Regions from separate parts of the Janthinobacterium paucivorans genome, predicted to be linked through region 1. Evidence: predicted binding sites of a transcription regulator. Region 1 holds the regulator's gene; each other region holds the start of a gene.
The links. Region 1 encodes LexA, which represses DNA repair genes until DNA is damaged. Its sites were predicted from a motif close to ACTGTATNNNNATACAGT; they were not measured.
Positions count from the first base shown of each region.

Region 2: ACQ4V8_RS14685 (putative DNA modification/repair radical SAM protein) is a predicted target of LexA. The motif match lies at 2,586-2,603, and genes of this name have one in related genera.
Region 3: imuA (translesion DNA synthesis-associated protein ImuA) is a predicted target of LexA. The motif match lies at 2,539-2,556, and genes of this name have one in related genera.

Region 1 is NZ_JBNYXR010000001.1:396,174-401,131, reverse strand. It holds gene rplI (50S ribosomal protein L9) at 1-213, opposite strand, end outside; gene rpsR (30S ribosomal protein S18) at 241-531, opposite strand; gene priB (primosomal replication protein N) at 547-855, opposite strand; gene rpsF (30S ribosomal protein S6) at 876-1,262, opposite strand; gene lexA (transcriptional repressor LexA) at 1,539-2,186, shown strand; gene ACQ4V8_RS01750 (cystathionine gamma-synthase family protein) at 2,413-3,654, opposite strand; gene purF (amidophosphoribosyltransferase) at 3,902-4,958, opposite strand, start outside.
Region 2 is NZ_JBNYXR010000011.1:106,963-111,920, forward strand. It holds gene ACQ4V8_RS14680 (UdgX family uracil-DNA binding protein) at 1-1,342, opposite strand, end outside; gene ACQ4V8_RS14685 (putative DNA modification/repair radical SAM protein) at 1,339-2,571, opposite strand; gene modA (molybdate ABC transporter substrate-binding protein) at 2,711-3,481, shown strand; gene modB (molybdate ABC transporter permease subunit) at 3,499-4,170, shown strand; gene ACQ4V8_RS14700 (sulfate/molybdate ABC transporter ATP-binding protein) at 4,167-4,889, shown strand; gene ACQ4V8_RS14705 (TOBE domain-containing protein) at 4,900-4,958, shown strand, end outside.
Region 3 is NZ_JBNYXR010000001.1:265,105-270,062, forward strand. It holds gene ACQ4V8_RS01190 (GNAT family N-acetyltransferase) at 1-981, shown strand, start outside; gene ACQ4V8_RS01195 (putative Na+/H+ antiporter) at 1,039-2,304, opposite strand; gene imuA (translesion DNA synthesis-associated protein ImuA) at 2,595-3,305, shown strand; gene ACQ4V8_RS01205 (Y-family DNA polymerase) at 3,235-4,722, shown strand; gene ACQ4V8_RS01210 (glutathione binding-like protein) at 4,846-4,958, shown strand, end outside.

The DNA.
Region 1 (4,958 bases):
TTTTTCGCCCTGGGCTTGCGATGCGGCCAACTTGGCGGCAGCAGCTTTTTCCAGTTCGGCGCGCTTGACTTCGAATTCAGCCACAGCGGTTGCCGTAGCACGACGTGCCAGGCGTTGCGGGATCAGGAAGTTACGTGCGTAACCGTCTTTGACTTTGACGACTTCGCCGAGGTTACCGACGTTAACAACTTTTTCTAACAGAATGATTTGCATAGTTCTTCTCCAGGAATATCTGACCGATTAAGCGTGGTGCAGATCGGTGTATGGCAGCAGCGCGAGGAAGCGAGCGCGCTTGATTGCGGTGTCAACTTGGCGCTGGTAGTGCGCTTTGGTACCGGTCAGGCGTGCTGGCATGATCTTGCCGTTTTCTTGGACGAAGTCTTTCAGCGTGTCGACGTCTTTGTAGTCGACTTGCTCAACGTGAGCTGCGGTGAAGCGGCAGAACTTCTTGCGTTTGAACAACGGATTTTGCTGTTTGCGTTTTTCTTTAAGCTTGAGCTTATTTTTGTCGAACTTTTTACCGAATGCCATGTCAGGCTCCTGTATCTAAAATGCGCTAGTCGGGGTGACTGCACTAAAATCAATGATGTGAAACACCAAACTCTTGCTGTTGCGGCTTTTTCTGGCCAGGAAACCCGTGAACTGATACACCCCGCCCAAGCTTGCCTGACTGAACCGGCCTGAGATTTCACCAGCGGCTAGCGCGGCAATATCAAACTCGGTCAAACGGGCAATTCCTGCTTCCATCTGCTGCGAAGAGTGTTGCAATACTGCATTCACAATCGGCAACCCTGCCGGGGTATAGCGCAATATTTCGCGCTCGGCAATGATGGCAGTGACTTGTAGCTGGTTCAGCGCACGATCCTGGTCAACAATTAGGCTGCTGCTGCTGGAGCGGCTGCTGGTGCTTCGGTGCGGTGGCTTTTGGCCGCGTCTTCGCGTTGTACCGATTTCATCATCGGCGAAGGAGCTGTTTCAGCTTTCTTCATTTTAACGGTCAGGTGACGCAACACGGCATCATTGAATTTGAATGCTGTTTCCAACTCGACCAGGGTCTCGTTGTCGCATTCGATGTTCAGGCAGATGTAGTGTGCTTTAGGCAGCTTTTGGATCGAGTAAGCCATTTGACGGCGGCCCCAATCTTCCACGCGGTGAACCGAACCGCCGCGGGTGGTTACGCTGGCTTTGTAGCGTTCGATCATCGCGGGCACTTGCTCGCTTTGGTCCGGATGGACGATAAAGACTATTTCATAATGACGCATGCAAACTCCTTCAGGTCGGATTGATAATCGCCCACCCCGGCGTCAAGACGGGTGTGGGAAGGTCAGCCGAAGATTATAACCGGCTTTTGCAAACGTTTCAATGATTGCTTCAACAAGCGGCCCATTCACGCGGCCAGCCAGCGGCTTTTTACCGTGCATTCCAGTATTTCACACGAAATTGGCGCAAATAAGGGAAATCCCCTTGCATAGTGGACGATACTGTACAAAAATACAGACTGTTCATATAGACAGCATTTTAGTATGCACCCACCGCTCATGATCAAGCTGACTGCACGACAAGAACAAATCCTGAACCTGATCAAGGATGCGATTGAAAATACGGGCTTCCCTCCTACCCGTGCCGAAATCGCCAATGAATTGGGTTTCAAATCGGCCAATGCGGCCGAAGAGCATTTGCAAGCCCTGGCCCGCAAGGGCGCGATCGAGATTTCGCCCGGCACCTCGCGCGGCATCCGCCTGATCGGTGCAGCGGCGAGTGCTGCCGCCGAGGCGCTGTCCTCGAAAGTGCAGGCAGCGCTACTGATGTCGCTGCCCCTGATCGGCCGCGTGGCGGCCGGCTCGCCCATCCTGGCGCAGGAAAACCTGGAAGCGAGCTACAACGTCGACCCGGCCCTGTTTTCAGCCAAGCCCGACTTTCTGCTGAAGGTGCGCGGCTGGTCCATGCGCGACGCCGGCATCATGGATGGCGATCTGCTGGCAGTGAAAAAAGTCGATAGCGCCAAGAACGGCCAGATCGTCGTCGCCCGCATCGGCGATGAAGTCACCGTCAAACGCTACAAGAAGACGGGCTCCGTCATCGAACTGCTGCCGGAAAATCCCGACTTCAAGGTCATCACTGTATCGCCGGAAGATGAGTTTGCGCTGGAAGGTTTGGCGGTAGGCTTGATGCGCAGCTGGCATTAAGCCACCGCATGTAAAAGTGCATGCCGGGGTCAGACCCGCCGGGTCTGACCCCAGTTTTTAGCTTGCGGCCCCTCTCATGCCGGACACGCAAGTTTCAATGTCCGACAAAACCGTGGCGAGCGGAAGGGGGAGGTGGCAAAGAAGCAGAACCGTACTCAGTACGGGGCGCCGAGCCGGTGAGCATCACAAGCCGCCTATACCGACCCGCAGCAGGTTTGGTTGGGCATCATTGCTCCAACGCGCTACGGAAATCCTCGAGCAAATCGGCCTCGTCCTCGATACCCACCGACACGCGGATCAGCGACTCGGCAATGCCCATGCTGGCGCGACGCTCGGCCCCCATCTCGTAAAAGATCGTATGGGCGACGGGAATGACCAGGGTGCGCGTGTCGCCCAGGTTGCTCGCTGGAATGGCCAGATTCAAACGATTGAGGAAATCGAAACAATCGATCCCGTCCTTCAATTCAAAACTGAACAGGGAACCATAGCTGCGGAATAGCTGCGTCGCCAGCGCGTGCTGCGGATGCGACGGCAAGCCTGGGTAATGCACTGCCGCCACGCGCGGATCGGCTTGCAACATGCCGGCCAGCGCGCGGGCGTTCGAGCAGGTGCGCTCCATGCGCAAGGCCATGGTTTCCGCGCCGACGGCAAGATGGTGCGCCGCTTCCGGTCCCAGCGATGCGCCGAAGTCGCGCAAGGCCTTGGCGCGGATTTGCGCAATGCCCCACTGCACCGGCGCCGCCTTTTTATAGTTCTCGAAGATGTTCGGATACTGCGTCCAGTCGAACACGCCCGTGTCCGTCAAGCTACCGCCCAGCGCATTGCCGTGGCCGCCAATGGATTTCGTGAGCGCATTGACCACCAGACCGGCACCCACCGCTTTCGGGCGGAACAGGTAGGGCGTCGTCATGGTGTTGTCGACGATGTACAAAATGCCACGCTCCTTGCACAGGGCGCCGATTTTCGCCAGGTCGGCAATCTGCGTGCGCGGATTGGCGATGGTTTCCACAAACACGATGCGCGTCGCCGGCGTGATGGCGGCCACCACGTTGGCCACATCGGTGGCGTCGACGAAGGACACGGCGATACCCTGCCCCGTCGCTGTTTGCCACAGGCTGTTGCTGTTGCCAAACAAGAAAGCCGATGAGACGACATGGTCGCCCGCGCGCAGCAAAGACTGCACCACGGCGCCGATGGCGCCCATGCCGGTGGCGAAGCACAGGGTCGCCACGCCGTCCTCCATCTTGTTGACCTTCTCTTCCAGCGCAGAAACCGTCGGGTTGCCCTGGCGACCGTAGCGGAAGCCCGGTTCCTTGCCCTGGAATACGGCAGCGAGCTGGCGCGCGTCGCCGTAGCCAAACGCCACGGAGGTGTGTATCGGCTTGTGCAGCGAGCCGTGCTCGATGCCCTTGCGGCGGTCGCTATGCAAGATGGTGGTGGTAAAGCCGTAGTTTTTTTTGGTGGTCATGGTGGATGCTGGAAACTATTAACCCTAAACAAAAGCTGGGGGCAGACCCTAATGCCGTTCAGTTAAGAGTTTTGGCCTGATTTATGAGCGCCAGTAAATTCGCTAAACCCAGAGGCAAAGAGCTGGGGTCGGACCCTCAGGGTCCGACCCCAGTCCTTGTTCTTGGGCTAAAAATAGCATCACTAACACTAACTTAACGGCATTAGGGTCAGACCCGACGGGTCTAACCCTAATGGCAAGGCGGCGATTACGCTTCTGTCGTTGCCAGGTTCAAGTTCAGCTGGGGACGGGGCGTATCTTCAGGCGCTGCTGCTTTCGGATGATGGCGCGCGTATTCCAGGCGGTCCAGGTATTCCTGCGACACATCGCCCGTCACATACACGCCATCGAAGCACGAAGCCTCGAAGTTCGTGAGCGCCGGATTGACGTCGGCAATGGCCTGCTTGAGCGCGCCGATATCCTGGTACACCAGGTAGTCGGCCGTGATTTCGCGGCAGACTTCTTCCGTCGTGCGGCCGTAGGCGATCAATTCGTCGCGCGTCGGCATGTCGATGCCGTACACGTTCGGGTAAAGCACCGGTGGCGCGGCCGAGGCGAAGATGACTTTTGTCGCCCCCGCTTCGCGCGCCATCTGCACGATTTCACGGCTGGTGGTACCACGCACGATGGAATCGTCGACCAGCAGCACTACTTTATCCTTGAATTCGGAAGGAATAGCGTTGAGCTTCTGGCGCACCGATTTCTTGCGCGCCGCCTGGCCCGGCATGATGAAGGTACGGCCGATGTAGCGGTTCTTGATGAAGCCTTCGCGATACTCGATGTTCAGCGCCAGGGCCAGCTGGATGGCGGCAGGACGCGAGGAATCGGGAATCGGCATGACCACATCGATATGCACGTCAGGCAGTTCGGCGCGGATCTTTTCAGCCAGGTACTCACCCATTTTCAGGCGCGTGGCGTACACCGAGGCGCCGTCGATGACGGAGTCGGGACGGGCCAGGTAGACGAATTCGAACACGCAAGGATTGAGGCTGGCATTGTCGGCGCACTGGGCGCTGTGCAATTTCTTGTCGGCATCGATGAAGACGGCTTCGCCGGGACCGATGTCGCGCACGAAACGGAAACCCATGCCTTCCAGCGCGACGGATTCGGAAGCGATCAGGTATTCAGGCCCCAGTTCCGTTTCATTGATGCCCAGGCACAAAGGACGGATGCCGTGCGGGTCACGGAAAGCCAGCAAGCCCACACCGGCAATTTGCGCCACGGCAGCGTAGCCACCCTTGACGCGACGGTTCAGCACGGTGACG
Region 2 (4,958 bases), on a different contig from region 1:
CCTCGTCCGGCGCGCGCAGTACATACGACGGGTGATAGACGCTCACCACCCAGCGCCCGTCGTGCTGGAGGGGCGTGCCAAGCCGTGGCGTTATGCTGGCAGAGCCATCTTGCAGCACAGACTTTAACGCCGTACTGCCCAGTACCACGATCACTTGCGCTTGGACGCCTTGTATTTCTTCTTCCAGCCAGCCGTGGCAGGCGAGGATTTCGCGCTGCGCGGGTGTCTTGTGCAGGCGGCGTTTGCCGCGTGCTTCCCACTTGAAATGCTTGACAGCGTTGGTCAGATAGATGCTGTCGCGCGCCATGCCCGCTTCCTGCATGGCTTGCTCCAGCAGCGCGCCGGCCGGGCCGACAAAGGGCAGGCCCACCAGGTCTTCCTGGTCGCCCGGTTGCTCGCCGACGAGCATGATGCGCGCCTGTGGCGGCCCCACGCCGGGCACGGCCTGGGTGGCCGATTCCCATAGTTCGCAGCGGCGGCACTGGTCGAGTGTCTTGGGCGCGTCGCGCGCGGGCTGGGCGCGCTCGGCGGAAATCGCGATCATGGTGGCGCCGCTGCGCTGGCCCACGCTGGCGCTCTGGCCCGTGCGCCGTGCGCCATTTGCGGCGCCGCTGACCATGGCCGGTACGATGGCGCCTTCCGGCAAGTTCTTCCAGAAACGCGAGGGTATATGGCTGCGCAGCAGGTCGGCGTTCAGGCGCGCCGGGTTGAAGATGCTGCGGTAATACGTCAGCCACAGGGCTTCGCCCGCATCGTCGATATCGGCCGCGCCGCGCAGCAATGCGGGGCCGGCGTGCATGCTCGCGCCGTCCCACAGCATGGTGGCCGTGGGCGTGGCGATCATCCAGCTGATGCTGCCCATGCGGCGGGCGAAGTGGCGCGCCACTTGCGGCAGCACCTCGTGCGTCGGTTCGAACCAGGCGACAAAACGCGGCGCGCCTTCAGTTTCGGCCCGCTCGCGGAAGCGCACATACGCGTGCATGTCGTGTTCCTCGCGGCGTACCGCCTTGACCATGGCGTGCAGGCGCGCACCGTCGGTGTCGGCGTGCGACAGCACGTCTTGCTGGCCCAGCTGCCAGCGCCACAGCACCTGGTACAGGAAGGCCCAGCGGTCTGGGGTGCTGAAACAGGCGGCGCTTTCCAGCAATTCCACCAGCTGGCGCGGCAGGCGCAGCAGGGGCGCGTTGGCATCCGTATCGTCTGGCATGAGCGAGAACAGGTCGCCCTCGCCCGCTTGCGACTGCCAGGTAACGTCGGCAGGTGGCACGCCGCGCGCGATCAATTCCCGGGCGGCCGCGCGCCACGCGTCGAATGACTGCGCCAGGCGGACGACAGGGCTCATGCCGCCTGCAGTTCGGGCCATAAATTCATTTGCTGCGGCACCTCCGTCATGGCGCGCCGCAGCTGTTCCGAGGTGCTGGTGTCGCGCGTGGGAAAGTAGTCGGCCGTAATGATGAACGGCGCAATCTTTTTCATGCTGCATCGCAGGCGCGACAAATCGGCATAGCGTACCTGCCGCAAGCGGCGCAGGTCGACGATGCGTTGCGCATTGCGTAAGCCGATGCCGGGCACGCGCGCGATCATGTGCTGGGCCGCGCGGTTCAAGTCCAGTGGAAAATGTTCGCGGTGCGCCAGCGCCCAGGCCAGCTTGGGATCGATGTCTAGCGCCAGGTTGCCACCCGTGGCGGGCAGCAGTTCGCTGGCCTGAAAGCCGTAGCTGCGCAGCAGAAAATCTGCCTGATATAAGCGGTGTTCGCGCAGCATGGGCGGCGGCGCCAGCGGCACGCTTTTCGGGCTGTCGGGAATCGGACTGAAGGCTGAATAGTACACGCGCTTGAGTTTATAGCTGCCGTACAGCGTCTCGGCCGTGGAGAGAATTTGCTGGTCGTCGCTGGCATCGGCGCCGACGATCATCTGCGTGCTTTGCCCGGCGGGCGCGAAGCGCGGAGAACGCGGTTCCTCCGCCTTTTCATCGAGCTTGCGGCGGATGGTGCCCATCGCCAGTTTAATCGTATGCACGCTCTTTTCCGGCGCCAGCTTTTGTACGCTGTCTTGCGTCGGCAATTCGATATTCACGCTGAGCCGGTCGGCGTAGCGGCCCGCCTGCGCGATCAGGGCCGGATCGGCGTCGGGAATGGTTTTCAGATGGATATAGCCGCGGAACTGGTGTACCTCGCGCAACTCGCGCGCCACCTGCACCAGTTGCTCCATCGTGTAGTCAGCCGACTGGATGATGCCGGAACTGAGGAAGAGGCCATCGATGTAGTTGCGCAGGTAAAAGTCGCTCGTCAACTTGACCACTTCGGCCACCGTAAACCGCGCCCGCGGCACGTTCGAGCTACGCCGGTTGATGCAGTACTGGCAATCGTACAGGCAGTAATTGGTCAGCAGTACTTTCAGCAGCGAGACGCAGCGCCCGTCCGGCGTGTAGCTGTGGCAGATGCCCATGCCGGAGGTGGCGCCAAAGCCGTCTTTGCCGATGGAATCGCGTTTGGGCGCACCACTGCTGGCGCAGGACGCGTCGTACTTGGCCGCATCGGCCAGGATTTCCAGCTTGTCCGTCAGTTCCATGGGCGCCTCGATATACTGTGTTTATATACAGTATAGCAGGGAATCGAGCTTGTGCCGTCCTGACTTGCAGCATGACATAGCGCTATATATAGGTGTATATTACGCCTCTTGTGCAGCGTCACTTTATCAGGATACGATCATGCGTCTCACCTGCTTCGCCCGCCTGCTTGGCACTGCTTTGCTGGCCCCTGTGCTCGCCACTGCCGCTTCGTCCGCCTGTGCCGGCGAAGTGCTGGTATCGGCTGCGTCCAGCCTGACGAATGCGTTCAAGGATGTGGCGCACAGCTATGAGGCGCAGTATCCGGGCAGCAAGGTGTCCTTGAACTTTGCCGCCTCGGGCGTGCTACTGCAACAAATCGTCAAGGGTGCGCCGGTGGATGTGTTTGCCTCGGCCGACCAGGAAACCATGGATGCGGCGCAAAAGCAGGGCTTGGTGCTGGCGGCCGAGCGTCAGGATTTCGTCAGCAACAGCCTGGTGCTGATCGTGCCGCACGATAGCAAGTTGGGCATCAATAGCTTGAACGACTTGACGCGCAAGGGCGTGACCCGCGTGGCCATCGCCAATCCTGCCAGCGTGCCTGTCGGCCGCTATGCGGAAAGTGCGCTGAAAAAGGCGCATCTGTGGGAAGCCGTGCAGCCGAAAGCCATCGGCACGCAGAACGTGCGCCAGTCGCTCGACTACGTGGCGCGTGGCGAAGTTGATGCGGGCTTTGTCTATGCCACCGACGCGGCCATCATGCAAGATAAGGTCAAGGTCGTGCTGGACGTGCCTTTGGCCTCGCCCGTGCTGTACCCGATTGCCAGCATCAAGGGCAGCAGCAATGCCATCGAAGCGAAGCGCTTCGTCAACTATCTGCAGACGGCGCCGGCGCAAGCCATTCTGGCGCGCTACGGATTCAAAAAACCATAATGTAAGCACGCGCCTGCATGGATATCGCCTGGACCGCGCTGGCCCTGTCGCTCAAAGTAGCGGCCTGGGCCACGGCGCTTAATTTGTTGCTTGGCATCGGTACCGGCTATCTGCTGGCGCGCACGCGTTTTCCCGGACGTGAATTGCTCGACGCCGTCCTGACCCTGCCGATGGTGATGCCACCCACCGTGCTCGGCTATTACCTGTTGGTGCTGCTGGGCCGGCGCGGCAGCTTGGGCATCTGGCTGCAGGACAATTTCGGCATCAACCTCATCTTTACCTGGCAGGGTGCCGTGATCGCTTCGACCGTGGTGGCTTTTCCCCTCGTCTTCAAGCCGGCGCGCGCCGCCTTCGAGGCGGTCGATGGCCAGCTGGAGCAGGCGGCCCGCGTGCTGGGCATTTCTGAAATCGCCGTCTTTTTTCGCGTCACCTTGCCGCTGGCCTGGCGCGGTATCTTAGCTGGCGTGTTGCTCGGTTTTGTGCGCGCGCTGGGCGAGTTTGGCGCCACCCTGATGGTGGCCGGCAGCATCCCCGGCAAGACGCAAACCCTGTCGGTCGCCGTGTATGAAGCCGTACAGGCGGGCCAGGACGACGTGGCCAACACCCTGGTGCTGATTATCTCTGGCGTGTGTATCGTGGTGCTGCTGTCGGCTGGCCGCCTGGCGTCCGGGCGCATCGCGCACAAATGACGCTGACGACGATGCCCATGCAACTCGACCTCGACATTCGCGCCACCTTGCGCTCCGGCAAACGCCACTTTGACTTGCAGGTGCAATGCACCTCAAGCAGCCAGCGCATCGCCGTGTATGGTCCGTCCGGCGCTGGCAAGAGCATGACCCTGAAAGCCATTGCCGGACTGTTCACGCCAGAGGTGGGCCATATCCGCTTAAATGGGCGTACGCTGTTCGATTCCGCCGCCGGCATCAATCTGCCGCCGCAGCAGCGCAACGTGGCTTACCTGTTCCAGGATTACGCGCTGTTCCCGCACCTGACGGTGCGCCAGAATGTGGGCTTTGGCCTGAGCCGGGGCTGGTTCAACCCGCGCGCGCGCGCAAAACTGGACCAGGTCGAGCATTGGCTGGCTGCGTTTGATTTGCAGGAACTGGCGCAGCAGTTCCCCGATCAGTTGTCCGGTGGTCAGCGCCAAAGAGTGGCGCTGGCGAGGGCACTGGTGGCTGAACCAGACGCGCTGCTGCTCGACGAACCGTTCGCCGCCCTCGATCCGGCCCTGCGCGTCAAAATGCGTCTGGAACTGAGCCAGTGGCAGCAGCGCCTGGACGTGCCCATGATCCTGATCTCACATGATCCGGAAGATGCGCGCATCTTGGGGGAGCATGTGTTGTACATGCGTGACGGAAAAATTGACAGCATGGAAGAAAATAGGGCACGGGGTGAACACATTGGATAAATCGGCGGCAATGGAAATCGGCCTGCAAGGCTCCGTATGGATGACGGTGGGCGGCGAGCACCTGGGCGG
Region 3 (4,958 bases), 130 kb from region 1:
ATCATTACCGGCATGCACATCCCCTTGAGCGAGGCAGAGCGGCGCGCGTATGCGCGTTGCGTGGCCAGGCTAGCCGAGATCGACTGGCAACTCGACGATCCTTTGCGCCTGCCCGACATCGTCGATGTGTTCGACATCAAGGAAGCGCCGCGCATGGCGTATGCGGCCCAGCTGCGGGCAGACATCGATCACTTTCATTATTACTCGGTGCTCTCGGACGATCCGCAACTGGATCGTGTGAATGCCGTCTTTTGCCGCTACCTGCTGGCCCACCGCTCGCAGTATATTGCCGCCGGCAATTTCTGGCGTCCTACCGTGGGCCGCCACGGCAGCCGCATGCCAGCCCTCGGCGATGCCACCGCGTCGGGCGACGAGGTGCAGGCCGGCTTGCTGTCGCATGCGCCGCTGAGGCTGGTGGCGGGCGAACTGCTGGGCGACGAGACCAAGAACCGCATGGCGAAACTGCTGTTTGCCACCAGTTACCTCGAATACTGCTCGTTTGGCAATAAACTCAATTTGCAGTTCGTGCCATTGCAGCGGCGGCAAAATATCGATCCTTACCTGGCGCACATCCACGGCTTGCACGACGAGGACGGGCGTTTCATCGGTTTCTTCACGGCCGCCACGATGGCCGAGTTCCAGGCGTGTGGCGCCATCTCGTATTACCGCGATGATATGAAGGCGCTCGACGATGCGTATGATGCCTTCGTGCTTGCGCATGCGCGCACCGATGACTGTTTCGTCAGCAGTTTGGCCATCGACGAGAAATACCGGGGGCAGGGCCTGTTCCGGCAAATGTTCCATGAAATCCGCGACCTGGCCAGCCGCAAGGGCTGTGCGCGCATCACCTTGACGGTGTGGGAAAAGAGCGATGCCTTGCCAGTGTATCTGCACAAGGGTTTTCGCAGCGTGGGCACGTTCGACTATGCCTACAGCCTGTTTTATGACCGTCTGCACTTCCTCGTCTACGACGGTAGCTGAGGCAGATAACTGAGGAGGAAAACTAAGGGGACGGCCGGCAGCCGCCCCAGTACATGCTTACAGGACCAGGAAGGCCAGCGCCGCCACAGCCGTCGGCAGCAGGGCGCCGGCCAGCAGGCCGAGGGCGCCGATCGACTCATCCTTGAAGCCGCGGCGCAGCAGCGCCACGCCGGCCGGATTCGGCGCGTTGGCGATGACGGTCAAGCCGCCACCGGCCACGGCGCCGGCCACCAACATGTATTTCGCTTCGTCCGTCATGCCGACGATCAGCGAACCGAGATAAGTCAGCGCTGCATTGTCGGTAATGGCAGTCAAGCCCAGGGCGCCGAAGAACAGGGCCAGCGGCTTCAGGCTTGAGACGATGGGCTGCAGCCACCATTGCTGCATGCCGCCCAGCACCACCAGGCCGCCGAGGAAAAAGCCGACCAGCAAGCCTTCCTTCAGGATCAGCGGACTTTGATAACGCTCATACGCTTGCACGAAGCCGAGAAAGAACAGGAACAGGCCGAAGAACAGCACCGGATGGTGCGCCAGGGCCACCACGCCAGCCAGTACGGCCAGGTGCACCAGGCTGACCGTCAGCGGCACTTTTGGCGCTTCCGCCTCACCGGCCTTCGGCTTGATATCGGACGTGTTGCTGTGCAAATACTTGCGCAGCAAGATGCTCACGCCGGTGGCATTGACCAGCACGGCGATGGCCGCTTTCCAGCCGAAATGGCTGGCCATGAAGGCGCTGTCCCAGTTCCACGTAGTCGCTACCATCAGCACGGGCGGCGCCGCGTACGAGGTCAGGGTGCCGCCGATGGAGACGTTGACGAACAGCACGCCCAGCGCGCCGTATTTCAGCCATTCGGGGATGCCCGGGCGAAAGATTTGCGGCGCCAGCATCAGCGCGGCCAGAGTCATGGCGGCCGGTTCCGTGATCACCGAACCGGTCAGGGGCACGAGTGCCAGTCCCAGCCAGGCGAGGGCCAGTTCCGTGCGCAGCGGCATGCCGCGCGCCACCGCTTTGAGCAGGCGCTGCACGGCGTCGAGCACGGGGCGCGAGGCGGCTACTACCATGACGACAAAGACGAACAGCGGTTCCGTGTACTGGCGCGATTCGGCGTACGCGATGGCCGCCTCACCGCCCGAGATAAAGGCCATGAGGATGATCAAAATGAAGGCCCAGAAGCCGAACACGACTTCCACTTCACCCAGCAAGTGCAGCATGCCTGCATGGCGTGGGTGGCGTTGCGCCAGGGTTTCAAACGACTTGGCGGCGAAGGTGTGGATGAGCGCAAGGCCGAAGACGATGGCGCTGATGATTTGGATGGTGGTCAAATGCGTTTCCTTATGAACGGAGGAAGCCGACTGGTACTTTGCCAGGCGGAAAGGAGAGTGCTTATGGTACAGCAATCGATGCCAGAAACGGGTTTTTTTGGCCTTGGCGGAGCGGCCCTGGCGACGGCCGTACGCAGATAATACGCAGATAATACGCAGATAATACGCAGATAATGAGCAGATGATAATCAGACAATAAGCAGATAAGCCTTGCCAAAAACGGGCCTGAATAGTACTGTATATGCATACAGTACTTATGTTCATTTTCATCTTCATCTTCAAATTCAACTATGCAACATTCCCAATTGATGGCCTCGCCGGAAGCTTTGCACCCGTCCTTGTGGCGCGCATCGCAGCTGGGGCAGGGCGCCACGCGCTGCCTGGAGACGGGTTTTGCCGCCTTGTCCGCGCAACTGCCCGGCGGCGGCTGGCCCAGCGGCAGCCTCATCGATTTGTTGGTGCAGCAGCCGGGCAGCGGCGAATTGCGTCTGCTGGCGCCAGCGCTGGCGCAACTGCCGGGCTTGCCCATCGTGCTGCTGCAGCCGCCCCATCCGCCACAGGCGCTGGCCCTGGCCGCGCAGGGATTGGCGTCGTCGCAACTGCTGTGGCTAAAGAGCGCCAGCAGCAAGGATGCCTTGTGGGCGGCGGAAAATATCTTGCGCAGCGGCAGTTGCGGCGCCTTGCTGTTCTGGCAGCCGCATGTGCGCGCCGACAGCTTGCGCCGCTTGCACCTGGCCGCGCAAGGCGGCAATACCCTGTTTTGCATGCTGCGTCCCTTGCACGGCGCGCAAGATGCGTCGCCCGCGCCGCTGCGCCTGTCCGTGCGCCCGGCCGCCGGTGGCATCGAAATCGGCTTCATCAAGCGCCGGGGACCGCAGCGCGATACGCTCTTGTTCCTGCCCCTGCAACCTCCTTCTTTACTGCTGCGTCATGCGACTCTGGATCGGCCTGTGCCTGCCCCGGCTCCCGCTCGAAGTGTTTTGCCCGCGCTGGTCGGCTGACCATCTGGGCGTGGTGCTGGAGCACGAGCAAGTGATGGCCCTGTCACCGCTGGCGCGGGCGGCCGGTATCGGGCCGGGCATGCGCCGCGCGGGCGCGCTGATGCTGGCGCCGCAGGCGCGCCTGCATGAACGCTCGCCCGAGCTGGAGGCGCAAGCCTTGCAAGCGGTGGCGCTGGCGCTGCTGCAATACTCGCCGCTGGTGGCGCAGGGCGAAGAAGCCACCTTGCTGGTCGACGCGGGCGCCAGCCTGCGCCTGTTCGGTGGCGTGCGCGCCCTGTGCCGGCAAATCGCGGCCAGCTTGCGCACGCTCGGCTACACGGCACAGTTGTCGTGCGCCCCCACGGCGCGCGGTGCCTGGCTGCTGGCGCGCGCCGGTACGCGCCGGGGCCGGACCCTCAGCATGGCCAGTCTCGTGCGCCGCCTCGACCGCCTGCCGTGCGCCTTGCTGCCGCCCGCGCGCCCCTACCTGGACTGGCTCGAAGGCATCGGCTGCCGTACCCTGGGGCAGCTGCGCCACTTGCCGCGTCCCGGCTTGCAGCGCCGCTGCGGCGCGGCCTTGCTGGACATGCTCGATGACGCACATGGCCACAGCACCGAACTGTACCTGTGGATAGCTGCGCCGCCCACGTTCCGCGCCAGCCTGGAATTGTTCGACCGCGTGGAGCACGCCGACGCGCTGTTGTTCGGCGCGCGCCGCCTGCTGCAGCAGATGACGGGCTGGCTGTGCGCGCGCCAATTTGCCGTCGAGCGCATACAACTGCTGCTGGCGCACGAGCGCGGCAGGGTGGCGCGCGCGCCCACCGTCATCGACCTGGCCTTGGGTGTCGCCGTCTGGCGCGATGAGCATCTGGTGCGCCTGCTCAAGGAACGCCTGGCGCAGCAGGTGCTCGACGCGCCCGTGATCGGCTTGACCCTGGAAGCGCTGCAGGTGCAGCCCATGGCGCCGCCCAGTGAAAGCCTGTTTCCCGAACCGGGCGGCACGCCGCAGGAGCGCCAGCGCCTGATGGAATTGCTGGTCGCGCGCCTGGGCGCCGAGAATGTCTTGCAAGCCGCGCCGCGCGCCGATTACCGTCCCGAGGCGGCCAACCAGTGGCTGCCGCTGCCGGCCAAGCCCGGTGCTAAAAACGCGGCGCCGGACTTGCCGCCCGGTCTGCCCGGCATGCCCCGTCCCGGCTGGCTGCTGGCCCAGCCCATCGCCCTCTTGATGCGCGAACATCGTCCCTTCTACGGTTCTCCCCTGAAAATGGTATCCGTCGCCGAGCGCATCGAGGCGGGCTGGTGGGGCCAGTCGCAGGCGCGCGATTATTTCATCGCCGAAGGCCTCGACCATGCCCACTATTGGGTCTACCGCGAACGCATCGCCGGCAGCGGTGTAGACGCCACGCCGCGCTGGTTTTTGCATGGCTTGTTTGGCTGAGTGGCGCTCAGAGCGTTTCAAGCGGCGCGCAACGCACATGGCCATGCTTGGCTATACTTGCTTGATTGCTTGATTGCTTGCTTGCTTGCCTGCGCCGCCTTAACCACTTCAATAAGGATTTTCATGTCCCAACTATCCGACTTTCCCATCACCGAGAAATGGCCTGCACTGCATCCCGAGCGCTTGCAGCTGTATTCGCTGCCTACGCCGAACGGCATCAAGGTTTCCATTCTGCT